DNA from 3 places in the Kluyvera sichuanensis genome. Region 2 is predicted to be linked to each of the others. Evidence: predicted binding sites of a transcription regulator. Region 2 holds the regulator's gene; each other region holds the start of a gene.
What was found. Region 2 encodes ArgR, which controls arginine synthesis, uptake and breakdown. Its sites were predicted from a motif close to ANTGAATAAAAATACANT; they were not measured.
Positions count from the first base shown of each region.

Region 1: the regulator ArgR is predicted to act here: its motif matches at 2,118-2,135, upstream of argC (N-acetyl-gamma-glutamyl-phosphate reductase).
Region 3: the regulator ArgR is predicted to act here: its motif matches at 2,003-2,020, upstream of argA (amino-acid N-acetyltransferase).

Region 1 covers NZ_CP162271.1:3,851,835-3,856,042, forward strand. Annotated here, with positions in the region: gene ppc (phosphoenolpyruvate carboxylase) at 1-607, opposite strand, end outside; gene argE (acetylornithine deacetylase) at 919-2,070, opposite strand; gene argC (N-acetyl-gamma-glutamyl-phosphate reductase) at 2,224-3,228, shown strand; gene argB (acetylglutamate kinase) at 3,238-4,014, shown strand; gene argH (argininosuccinate lyase) at 4,125-4,208, shown strand, end outside.
Region 2 covers NZ_CP162271.1:3,198,524-3,202,731, reverse strand. Annotated here, with positions in the region: gene AB2B48_RS15430 (NAD-dependent succinate-semialdehyde dehydrogenase) at 1-363, shown strand, start outside; gene AB2B48_RS15425 (barstar family protein) at 391-666, shown strand; gene yhcN (peroxide/acid stress response protein YhcN) at 720-986, opposite strand; gene yhcN (peroxide/acid stress response protein YhcN) at 1,087-1,350, opposite strand; gene argR (transcriptional regulator ArgR) at 1,727-2,197, opposite strand; gene mdh (malate dehydrogenase) at 2,653-3,591, shown strand; gene AB2B48_RS15400 (GntR family transcriptional regulator) at 3,713-4,208, shown strand, end outside.
Region 3 covers NZ_CP162271.1:2,771,386-2,775,593, reverse strand. Annotated here, with positions in the region: gene recD (exodeoxyribonuclease V subunit alpha) at 1-500, shown strand, start outside; gene argA (amino-acid N-acetyltransferase) at 638-1,969, opposite strand; gene amiC (N-acetylmuramoyl-L-alanine amidase AmiC) at 2,199-3,449, shown strand; gene cobD (threonine-phosphate decarboxylase CobD) at 3,456-4,208, shown strand, end outside.

The DNA of each region.
Region 1 (4,208 bases), 650 kb from region 2:
TGGCTTCATCTACCGGGCTTGGGCGGTGTTTACGAATTTCATCGGTGTGCCAGGACTGGGCAATCAGCTGGCGCAGACGGCGCATCACCTGGTTGCGCTCGTAGTCGGCGATATCGGTATTATCGAGCTGCTTTAAGCAGTTGTTGATCTCGCCCATTTTGTGAATCAGCGTACGACGCGTGATTTCAGTTGGGTGCGCGGTGAGCACCAGCTCCAGCGACAGGGATTCAACGGCTTTTTTTATCGTGGTTTCGTCGAGATTAGGTTGGTCTTTGAGTTTACGCAGGGTACGAGCAATCACTTCCGGGTTGCTTGCCGCTTCGCCTTTTGGCGAAATGCTGTGGTACTGCTCGGCGGTGTTAGCCAGGTTCAGGAACTGACTGAACGCGCGGGCGACCGGCAGCAGCTCATCGTTGGACAGGTTCTGCAGCGTGGTGAGCAGCTCCTGGCGATTGGCTTCGTTGCCCGCACGAGAAGATTTGGACAACTTACGGATCGTTTCTACACGGTCAAGAATGTTCTCACCAAGCGCATCCTTGATGGTATCGCCTAGCACTTTACCGAGCATACTGACATTACTACGCAACGCGGAATATTGTTCGTTCATTAACCCAGACACCCCATCTCATTTTATTTTGTTATATCCCAACCCCTGGAACGTAAGGGCGAGATAAAGACACCTCTTTTATAAAGCCACGTAAAAACCCGTACGTCAATTGCTGCGAAATCGCTTCAGCAAACGAATAAATCGCGACAATTTATGAAAGTTAATTCGTATCGTGCCAGATAAGAAATGCTTATGAAAATGTGAAGGAGATCGCGGGAACGGGGGAGCGGAAAGGTGCCGGATGGCGCTGCGCTTATCCGGCCTACTGACAGGATAGGCCCGGCAAGCATTAAGCCACCGGGCAAAATTCATTAGTGCCAGCAGAAGTGATGCACGACCTGGGTAATTAACTCGCGCGTCGGCTTAATAAAGCGCGTTTCCAGGTATTCGTCCGGCTGGTGCGCCTGGTTAATCGAGCCTGGGCCGAGAACGATGGTCGGGCACAGGGTCTGGATAAACGGTGCTTCGGTGCAGTAGTTCACCACTTCGGTCTTGGTACCGAGCAGTTTTTCCAGCACCTGAACCAGCTGGTGATCCGGCGGGCATTCGTAGCCTGGAATCGGCGGATGCAGCTCGCTAATGGTCAGGCGGCCCGGCCACTGCGTGCTGACTGGCTCAAGGGCTTCATCGAGCAGGCCGTTCAGATCGTTCAAGGTCATTCCCGGCAGCGGACGGATGTCCATGTGCAGCTCGCAGCAGGCGCAGATGCGGTTGGAAGCATCGCCGCCGTGGAGGCTACCGAGGTTGAGCGTTGGATACGGTACGGTAAACGCGTCGTAGTGATAGCGTTCTTTCAGCGAGTCGCGTAACTGCATCACGCGGCCAATCGCGTCGTGCATGATCTCAATGGCATTGACGCCGCGCGCCGGGTCGCTGGAGTGGCCAGACTGGCCCATCACGCGGATGGCGTTCGACATATGACCTTTGTGCGCGCGCACTGGCTGCAGTGAAGTTGGTTCACCGATGATGGCGCAGTCCGGGCGCAGTTCGGTGGATTCGGAGAAGTAGCGAGCCCCCGCCATGCTGGTCTCTTCATCGGCGGTGGCCAGGATATAGAGCGGCTTTTTCAGCGTCGTCACGTCAACATCACGCAGCGCATCCAGAATAAAGGCGAAGAAGCCTTTCATGTCGGCGGTGCCCAGACCGTAGAGCTTGTTGTCATGCTCGGTGAGGGTAAACGGATCGCGGGTCCAGCGCCCGTCGTCGAACGGCACGGTATCAGTATGACCGGCCAGCAGTAGCCCGCCCGCGCCGTGTCCGGTGCTGGCCAGCAGGTTAAATTTATTGCGCGTGCCGGGAACCGGCTGTACCTCAACGTTGAAGCCTAACGAGGCAAACCAGTCAGCAAGCAGAGTGATTAAAGACGCATTGCTCTGATCGAGCGCTTCTTCGGTTGCGCTGATGGAAGGAGTGCCGATCAACGCACGGTAAATCTCGATAAATGGGGGTAAATTGTTTTTCATTGTTGACACACCTCGGGTCATGATAGTATCAATATTCATGCAGTATTTGTGAATAAAAATACATTATCATTAGGCGTAAGAAAACCCACCAACGGTAGGGTGAATAGAAAACGCTTAATCAGGCAAACAGACATAAGAAGGTGAGCAGCCCCGATGTTGAATACGCTGATTGTGGGCGCGAGCGGTTACGCTGGCGCAGAGCTTGTGACCTATGTAAATCGCCATCCTCATATGAACATAACCGCTTTGACGGTCTCAGCGCAAAGCAATGATGCAGGAAAGTTAATCTCCGATTTGCATCCACAGCTGAAAGGGATTGTCGATCTGCCGCTGCAGCCGATGTCCGACATCAGCGAATTCAGTGCCGGTGTTGATGTGGTGTTCCTGGCGACCGCCCATGAAGTGAGCCACGATCTGGCCCCGCAGTTCCTTGCGGCAGGCTGCGTGGTGTTCGACCTTTCCGGTGCGTTCCGCGTCAACGACGGCGCCTTCTATGAAAAATACTACGGCTTTACCCATCAGCACCCTGAGCTGCTGGCGCAGGCGGTGTACGGCCTGGCCGAGTGGAGCGCCGAGGCGCTGAAAGAGGCGAACCTGATTGCGGTGCCGGGCTGTTACCCGACGGCGGCGCAGCTTTCTCTGAAACCCCTGATTGATGCCGATCTCCTGGATCTCAACCAGTGGCCAGTGATCAACGCCACTTCCGGCGTGAGCGGTGCCGGGCGCAAAGCCGCTATCTCTAATAGCTTCTGCGAAGTCAGTCTACAGCCGTACGGCGTGTTCACTCATCGCCATCAGCCGGAAATCGCCAGCCACCTTGGCGCAGAGGTGATTTTCACCCCGCATCTGGGCAACTTCCCGCGCGGTATTCTGGAGACGATTACCTGTCGTCTGAAGCCGGGTGTGACCCACGCGCAGGTGGCAGAAACCTTACAACAGGCCTACGGTGACAAGCCGATGGTACGTTTATACGAGAAGGGCGTTCCGGCACTGAAAAATGTGGTCGGCCTGCCGTTCTGCGATATCGGTTTTGCCGTGCAGGGCGAGCACCTGATCGTCGTGGCGACCGAAGACAACCTATTGAAAGGCGCTGCCGCACAGGCCGTGCAGTGCGCCAATATCCGTTTCGGCTTCGCTGAGACGCAGTCTCTTATTTAAGGTGTGACGATGATGAATCCATTAATTATCAAACTGGGCGGCGTGTTACTGGATAGCGAAGAGGCGCTGGAGCGTCTGTTTACCGCACTGGTGAACTACCGCGAGTCGCATCAGCGCCCGCTGGTGATTGTCCACGGCGGTGGCTGCGTAGTGGATGAGCTGATGAAACAGCTCAATCTGCCGGTGAAAAAGAAAAATGGTCTGCGCGTCACGCCTGCCGATCAAATCGACATTATTACCGGCGCGCTGGCGGGTACCGCCAACAAAACGCTGCTGGCATGGGCGAAGAAGCATGATATCGCCTCCGTTGGCCTGTTCCTCGGCGACGGCGACAGCGTGCAGGTGAGCAAACTGGATGAAGAGCTGGGCCATGTGGGTCTGGCGCAGCCGGGTTCGCCTAAACTGATTAATCTGCTGCTGGAAGGCGGTTTCCTGCCGGTGGTGAGCTCTATCGGCGTGACCGCCGAAGGGCAACTGATGAACGTCAACGCTGACCAGGCGGCAACCGCGCTGGCGGCTACGCTTGGCGCAGATCTGATTCTGCTCTCCGATGTGAGCGGCATTCTCGACGGTAAAGGCCAGCGTATTGCGGAAATGACGGCGGCGAAGGCAGAACAGTTGATCGAGCAGGGCATTATTACCGACGGGATGATTGTGAAAGTGAACGCAGCGCTTGATGCGGCACGTACCCTGGGTCGCCCGGTGGATATCGCCTCATGGCGTCACGCGGAGCAACTGCCGGCGCTGTTTAACGGCACGCCAATTGGCACGCGTATTCTGGCTTAAGTGATTTTCCCCTCACCCTAACCCTCTCCCTCAGGGAGAGGGCCGGGGTGAGGGTTGTTTTCAGGCCGGAGACTACCCGGCAAAAATAAACGAAATTAAGGAAGCATGTTATGGCACTTTGGGGTGGGCGTTTTACTCAGGCAGCGGATCAGCGGTTCAAACAGTTCAACGACTCTTTACGCTTTGACTATCGC
Region 2 (4,208 bases):
GGCGGTAACTTCTGGCAGCCGACGGTGCTGGGTGACTGTCAGGAAAAAATGCTGCTGGCGCAGGAGGAGACGTTTGGTCCGCTAGCGGCCTGCTTCCGTTTTAGCGATGAAGACGAAGTTATTCAGCGCGCGAATAATACGCCTTACGGTCTGGCGGCCTATTTCTACACCCAGAACCTGTCCCGCGTCTTCCGCGTCTCGCAGGCGCTGGAGAGCGGTATGATCGGCATTAACGAATGTGCCGTTTCAACCGAGCTGGGGCCGTTTGGCGGCGTGAAGGAGTCGGGGCTTGGGCGCGAAGGTTCAGTGCTGGGGCTGGAAGAGTACCTCGAGGTGAAAACGCTGCACATTGGGGGACTTTAGTCTGTTGAATAGGGGAGAGGGCGTAAGATGAAAATCTATACTTTTGATTTTGACGAGATAGAGGATCAGGGCGATTTTTATCGGGAGTTCGCCCGTCTTTTTGCCCTCGATCGTGAGTCGATTCGCGATCTGGACGCGCTCTGGAGCGTGGTGACCGGCAATGTAATACCGCTACCGCTGGAGATTGAATTCCTGCACATGGACGATAAGCAGCGACGACGCTACGGCGCGCTGATTCTGCTGTTTGATGAAGCGGAAGAAGAACTTGAAGGCATGCTGCGGTTTAACGTTCAGCGCGGATAAAAAAAGCCCTCGCCGAAAGGCGAGGGCAAGTCGTCGGACAAGACGACGAGGGTTTATTTGTACAGTTCAGCCGTAGCGTGCGAGCTGTCGCCGGAACGGGCTTCGATAATGCGGTAGCTGCTAGCGCCTTCTTTCTCTGCTTTTGCGGCTAACTGGCTACGCATATCCATTGGGTCGCTACCTATCTGTGAAACGGAAACGGTGCCGATGGACTGTAGGTTCTGTGCCTGATCTGCGCTCACCTGATGTACTGCGGCGCTTGCGCCGAAAGAGAGTACGGATGCCAGACCAAGGGATGCGATGATAATTGCGCTTTTCATATACTTTACTCCTCACCTTATTTTGCAGCGGTGAGAGGATGCTGATGCTTATTCCTGGGACCGCTGGGGATATTTTTTTTCAATACCGACGTACTGCGTCTTATTTATACAGTTCAGCCGTTGCGTGCCAGCGATCGCCAGTACGCGCTTCAATGATGCGGTAAGACGATGCACCTTGTTCTTCCGCTTTCTTGTTCAGCATCTCATGCATATCCATCGGGGTTGAACCGACGGAACCAATGGAAACGGTGCCGATTGACTGACGGGTTTGTGCCTGGTCGCTGTTGATAGAATCAGCGGCGAAAGCGCCAAACGAGATAACGGATAGGATGCTCAGAGCGGCAACGGTAGTTTTGATTTTCATGATACTCACCTCGTCGAATTTTTTTGGAAGGCCTTTGTTTTGTGACCCTCATCACGAAATTAAGTATACACTAATCACATGAAATATTAATACCCCGCTAATTGTTTCCCGTGTAATTACTTGTCAGGAATCGTCATTTTTAGAACATATACGTATAAAAAAACGCATATTTTGGCAAAGTTGTCGGCCAATAATGCGTAAAATCAAAAAGATAGGATAATTTGATGTTTTGTGCGCTTAAGTCGGGATATATTCACTGTATCTATGTGAATGCACAAAGAATCGCACTAAATGTTAACGGAACGGCAGTGAAAACGGCGGGGCGTTGGCGGGAAAACAGACTCCTCCGGAGGAACCAGAGGAGTATCGCGAGGGATTACAGTTCCTGTTCGAACAGAACCTGAATGGCCTCGTAGAGATCTTTAACAGTGAAACCCCGAGCAGGCGTGGTGAAGATCGTGTCATCACCGGCAATGCTGCCGAGAATCCCTTCCGCTTTGCCCAGCGAATCCAGCAGACGTGCAATCAGCTGCGCTGCACCAGGGCTGGTATGAATGACGACGACGGCGTCGTTGTAGTCAATATCCAGAACCAGGTTCTTCAGCGGGCTGGAGGTGGTTGGCACGCCCAGCTCAGCCGGCAGGCAGTAAACCATTTCCATTTTGGCGTTGCGGGTACGCACTGCGCCAAACTTCGTCAGCATACGGGAGACTTTGGACTGGTTGATATTATCGAAGCCTTCTTCCTGTAAGGCCTGAACAATTTCGCCCTGAGAGCTAAATTTTTCTTCCTTCAGTAATGCTTTAAAGGCTTTAACTAATTCTTCTTGTTTAGTGGAACTTCGCATAAGTCACCTGACTATGGTGGTGAAATTAACATTATTATGCATATAGGTGAATTTTTATGCAAAACAATTTATCCCAAGGGGCTAGGCCAAATAGAGAAAGGCGGGATTTTAGCAAAAATTAGACCTAAGAAACATGCCTATATCACGGGATCCAAATAAGTTAAAAGTAAATGAATTGTTATTAAATTGCTGTTGTTTTACGCAACATGCTGAGTATATTGTAATCGATAGTTGATGAAAGTTTGGTTTCGTAGATAGACCTTTTTCGGGGAGTAGTGCGGTAACGCCAGCAATGCTGCTGGAGGCTCCGCATTCTGTAAGCAATTATATTGTAATTATTTACCTTGTGAATTAAGGTCGCCGCAACGGAGTAACAACAGGTATCTCTTGCGTCGGTTATGCGGTCCACGACAGGTTATTACCTGAATGTCATTAACCATAATAAGGAGTTTAGGATGAAAGTCGCAGTCCTTGGTGCCGCCGGCGGTATTGGCCAGGCGCTTGCCCTACTACTAAAGACCCAACTGCCTTCAGGTTCAGAACTCTCCCTCTATGATATTGCCCCCGTCACGCCTGGCGTGGCTGTCGATCTCAGCCATATTCCTACTGATGTGAACATCAAAGGTTTCTCTGGTGAAGATGCGACGCCTGCGCTGGTAGGGGCGGATGTTGTCCTGATCTCTGCCGGGGTAGCTCGTAAGCCCGGTATGGATCGCTCCGATCTGTTCAACGTTAACGCCGGGATTGTCAAAAACCTGGTGCAACAAATCGCAAAAACCGCGCCAAAAGCCTGCATTGGTATCATTACCAACCCGGTGAACACCACCGTGGCGATCGCCGCCGAGGTGCTGCAAAAGGCGGGCGTGTACGACAAAAATAAACTGTTCGGCGTGACCACGCTGGATATCATCCGCTCCAATACCTTCGTCGCTGAACTGAAAGGTAAAAAATGCGGCGACGTCGAAGTTCCGGTTATCGGCGGCCACTCTGGCGTCACGATTCTTCCTTTATTGTCGCAAATCCCAGGGGTCAGTTTCTCCGAGCAGGAGGTGAATGACCTGACCAAACGTATCCAGAATGCGGGTACCGAAGTGGTGGAAGCAAAAGCCGGCGGCGGGTCAGCCACGCTGTCCATGGGCCAGGCTGCAGCACGCTTTGGGCTGTCTCTGGTTCGCGCCTTGCAGGGCGAGAAAGGGGTGGTTGAGTGTGCCTATGTTGAAGGCGATGGCGAATACGCTCGTTTCTTCTCACAGCCGCTGCTGCTCGGCAAAAACGGGATTGAAGAACGTCAGTCTATTGGCAAACTGAGCGCTTACGAGCAGCAGGCGCTGGAAGGGATGCTGGATACGCTGAGAAAAGATATTCAGCTTGGCGAAGATTTTATTAATAAATAGTGTGTGATGCCGGAACGTTCGTTCCGGCTTCTTTCAGGCCGCGTGCCCGCAAACAGGTTGCTCGATCAAACGTTAAATCTGCTAAACTCCCCGCGTCTTATTGGTTATCAACGAGAACGTCGTGAAAAAGATCCAAAGAAAGCAAACTCGCGATCACATTACCCAAATGCTGCGCTATGAGATTCTCTCCGGCAATATTCGTGCAGGAGAAGAGCTGGCGCAGGAGAGTATTGCTGAGCAGCTAGGGCTTTCTCGCATGCCGGTTCGCGAGGCGCTGCAGTCGCTTGAGCAAGAAGGATTTTTGATCCGTTTGCCCAATCGGCATATGCAGGTTGCCCATCTTGAGCCCGACCATGTCAGCCATATTTTTCGCGTTATTGCGGTGATGGCTGCAGAGCTGTTTACGCTTATTCCGTCAACGGCATCAGACGTGCTGAGCGCTCGCGCCCAGGCGCTGGCGAGCGGGCAAGACAAAACGCTTGAGCTTGAGTTTCACCTTGCGCTGATTGCTTATGTTAACAATCGCTATCTTGAGAAAGCCTATCAGCAGTTCCTGGATGGCTATATCTCCTATGTGATTCTACATCTGAAGGAAGAGTGCCAGGAGTCAGCGTTGC
Region 3 (4,208 bases), 430 kb from region 2:
CGCTGCGCGAAGGGCCGTGGGGCGTGAGCGGGCTTAACCAACAGTTTGAACAGCTGCTGACGCGCCACCGGCAGATAGTGCCGCAGCGTCATTCTCGCTGGTATGAAGGCCGTCCGGTGATGATTACGCGTAACGACAGCGCGCTGGGGCTGTTTAACGGTGATATTGGCGTGGCGCTGGATCGCGGTGACGGTATGCGCGTCTGGTTCCCGATGCCGGATGGCACCATTAAATCGGTGCAGCCAAGCCGCTTGCCGGAGCACGACACCGCCTGGGCGATGACGGTGCATAAATCGCAGGGTTCCGAGTTCACCCACGCCGCGCTGGTGCTGCCGACGCAGATTGTCCCGGTAGTGAGTCGTGAGCTGGTGTATACGGCGATTACCCGCGCGAAAGCGCGGCTGTCGATGTACGCCGATAAAAATCTGCTTATGCAGGCAATCGCCACGCGTACCGAACGGCGCAGCGGCCTGTCGGCGATTTTTGCAGAGATGGAATAGGGTCTTAAGATTTGCTCGGACTGCCCCCTCTCCCTTTTTAAGGGAGAGGGCTGGGGTGAGGGTTTAACGCCGAGCCCGCAATCCCCTCACCCTAACCCTCTCCCCAGAGGGGCGAGGGAACCGATCGGCGTACTGGCTTACACCAAATCCGTCATCAACACCTTCGACCGGCGCTGATAGTTATACAGCAGCTTCTTACTCTCCGGCAGCAGTTCCACGTCCACCGGCTTAAAGCCGCGTTCCTGGAACCAGTGAATACTGCGCGTCGTCAGCACAAACAGGTGGTTAAGCCCCATCTGCTTCGCCTGGGTGGCAATCCGCTGCAGTAACACTTCACCACGTGAGGAGCTGCGGTAATCCGGATGCACCGCCACGCAGGCCATTTCGCCAATTTTCTCTTCCGGGAAAGGATAGAGCGCGGCGCAGGCAATGGTGGTGTTATCACGCTGAATAATCGTGAATTTGTCGATCTCCATCTCCAGCTGTTCGCGGGAGCGGCGCACCAGAATACCCTGCTGCTCGAGCGGCGCAATCAGGTCAAGAATACCGCCAATATCGTTGATGGTCGCCCGGCGAATTTGCTCGGAGCTCTCCATCACAATCTGCGTACCGATACCGTCGCGGGAGAACAGCTCCTGCAACAGCGTGCCGTCTTCCTGATAGCTAATAAGGTGGCTGCGGCGCACGCCGCTACGGCAGGCTTTGACCGCACCGCGCAGGAAACGGGCGGTGCCGGAAAGGTAGTCGCCCTCTTTTTCCAGCTCTTCAATACGCGCCTGAGCTTCGTTCGGGAACAGCTCAGAGATAATGTCGCCCGCTTCGTTAAATACGCCCTGAGAGGAGCAGAAGCCGATCATCTTCTCGGCCTTCAGCTTAATCGCCAGTTGGGTGGCAATCTCTTCCGACGTCAGGTTAAAGCTTTCGCCGGTAACTGAAACGGCCACCGGTCCCATCAGCACGATAGCGCCGCTGTCGAGCTGGCGATGAATCGCTTCTTCATCGATACGACGAATGCGTCCGCTGTGGCAGTAGTCGATGCCGTCATCGACGCCCAGCGGCTGAGCGATGATAAAGTTACCGCTGACCACGTTGATATGCGCACCCTGTAACGGGGTGTTGTTCAGGCTCATCGACAGGCGGGCGGTAATATCCAACTGCAGCAGGCCCGCGGCCTGTTTCACCAGCTCAAGGGTTTTCGTATCCGTGACGCGGATATGTTTGTGATAGGTTGGCTCATGGTGATGCTCGGCCAGATTCGCATCGATCTGTGGGCGCGCGCCATAGACCAGCACCAGACGAATGCCTAAACTGTGCAGCAGGCCAATATCGTTGACGATGCTGGAAAAGTTTTCATGCTCAATGGCTTCGCCGCCAAGCATGATGACAAACGTCTTCCCCCGGTGGGCGTTAATATAGGGGACGGTATGACGAAACCCCTCTACCAGTTCGGTTCTACGTTCCTTCACCACGGCACAACCCTCAATGCATGATTATTCGTAATTACTGTATTTTTATTCTGTTTTCGGCGGAAACGCAAGCCAGAATTTGCTTAAACATTGGAAAACCTCCGGCCAAATTTCGCTGATCCAACGAATGTTTACCCTTTTATAGATGACAGTTTATGCGGCTTTGGTTAAAGTTTTCGGTCAATCGTATTATGCGAATTCTTTGTTTCTCTTTTTTTACCTGGGATGGAGCATGTCGGGAAGTCAGTCTTTGAGCCGTCGTCGCCTGCTACAAGGTGCCGGTGCCATGTGGTTGTTAAGCGTGAGTCAGGTCGGGTTAGCTGCCGTCAGTCAGGTGGTGGCGGTGCGCATATGGCCTGCGTCCAGCTACACGCGCGTAACGGTGGAGTCCAGCCGTGAGCTCAAGTATCGACAGTTTGCGTTGAGCAATCCTGACCGTCTGGTGGTCGACCTCGAAGGGGTGAACCTGAACTCGGTGCTGAAAGGCATGGGGGCGCAGATCCGCAGCGATGACCCGTTCATTAAATCCGCACGCGTAGGGCAGTTCGATCCGCAAACGGTGCGCATGGTGTTTGAGCTGAAGCAGGACGTGAAGCCGCAGTTGTTCGCCCTTGCGCCAGTGGCAGAGTTTAAAGAACGCCTGGTGATGGATCTCTACCCAGCCAGCAGCACCGAACAGCAGGATCCGCTGCTGGCGCTGCTCGAGGACTATAACAAGGGCGACCTCGAAAAGCAGGTGCCGCCGTCGCAAAGTGGCCCGCAGCCGGGCAAGGCTGGGCGCGACCGTCCGATTGTTATCATGCTTGACCCCGGCCACGGCGGCGAAGACTCCGGCGCAGTGGGTAAATACAAAACGCGGGAAAAAGACGTGGTGCTACAAATCGCCCGTCGCCTGCGTGCGCTGATTGAAAAAGAAGGCAACATGAAAGCCTACATGACGCGCAACGAAGATATTTTTATTCCGTTGAAGGTGCGGGTGGCGAAAGCGCAGAAACAGCGTGCCGACCTGTTCGTCTCTATTCACGCGGATGCGTTCACCAGCCGCCAGCCGAGCGGCTCATCGGTCTTTGCCCTGTCGACCAAAGGGGCCACCAGTACCGCGGCGAAATACCTCGCCCAGACCCAGAACGCCTCGGACTTAATCGGTGGTGTGAGCAAGAGCGGCGACCGCTACGTCGACCACACTATGTTCGATATGGTGCAGTCGCTAACCATCGCCGACAGCCTGAAGTTTGGTAAAGCGGTGCTCAAAAAGCTGGGGCAGGTGAACGACCTGCATAAAAATCAGGTGGAGCAGGCTGGCTTCGCGGTACTGAAAGCGCCGGATATTCCATCGATCCTCGTCGAAACGGCGTTTATCAGTAACGTTGAAGAGGAGCGCAAGCTCAAGACCGCCACTTTCCAGCAGGAAGTCGCTGAATCTATTCTCGCCGGGATCAAAGCCTACTTTGCCGACGGCGCAACGCTGGCGCGGCGCGGGTAACCGGCGATGTCACGGCTGAAAAGCGCCCACGGCGGCAACACGCGCGAGGCGGCGGCGCTGATGGGCCTGCGCGCCGACCAGTTGCTGGACTTCAGCGCCAATATCAATCCGCTGGGCATGCCCGAAAGCCTGAAGCAGGCGATCGTTGCCCAGCTTTCCTGCGCCGAGCGCTACCCGGACGTTGACTACCAGCAGTTGCATCAGGCGTTGGCGTCGCACCACGGCGTGCCTGCGGCGTGGTGTCTGGCGGGCAACGGCGAAACTGAATCTATTTTCACCCTCGTGCATGGTCTGAAGCCTAAGCGGGCGATGGTGGTTGCTCCGGGCTTTGCTGAGTACCGCCGGGCGCTGGAAACCATCGACTGCGCTATTGACACTTTTGCGCTTCGCGAAGAGGACGGCTGGCAGCTAACCTCACGTTTGCTTGATGCACTCACCCCCGAGGTGGACTGCCTGTTTCTCTGCACGCCGAATAACCCGACCGGGTTGCTGCCGGAACGTGCGCTGCTGCTGACGGTGGCCGAACGCTGTCGGGCGCTGAATATTGCGCTGATTCTCGACGAAGCCTTTATCGATTTTATTCCCGGCGAGCAGGGATTTATTCCGCTGCTCGCGCAAAACCCGCATATCTGGGTGCTGCGCTCGCTGACCAAGTTTTACGCCATCCCCGGCCTGCGTTTGGGCTATTTGCTTAACAGCGACGAACGGGCGGTGGCGCGGCTGCGTCAACATCAGATGCCGTGGTCGATCAACGCTTTT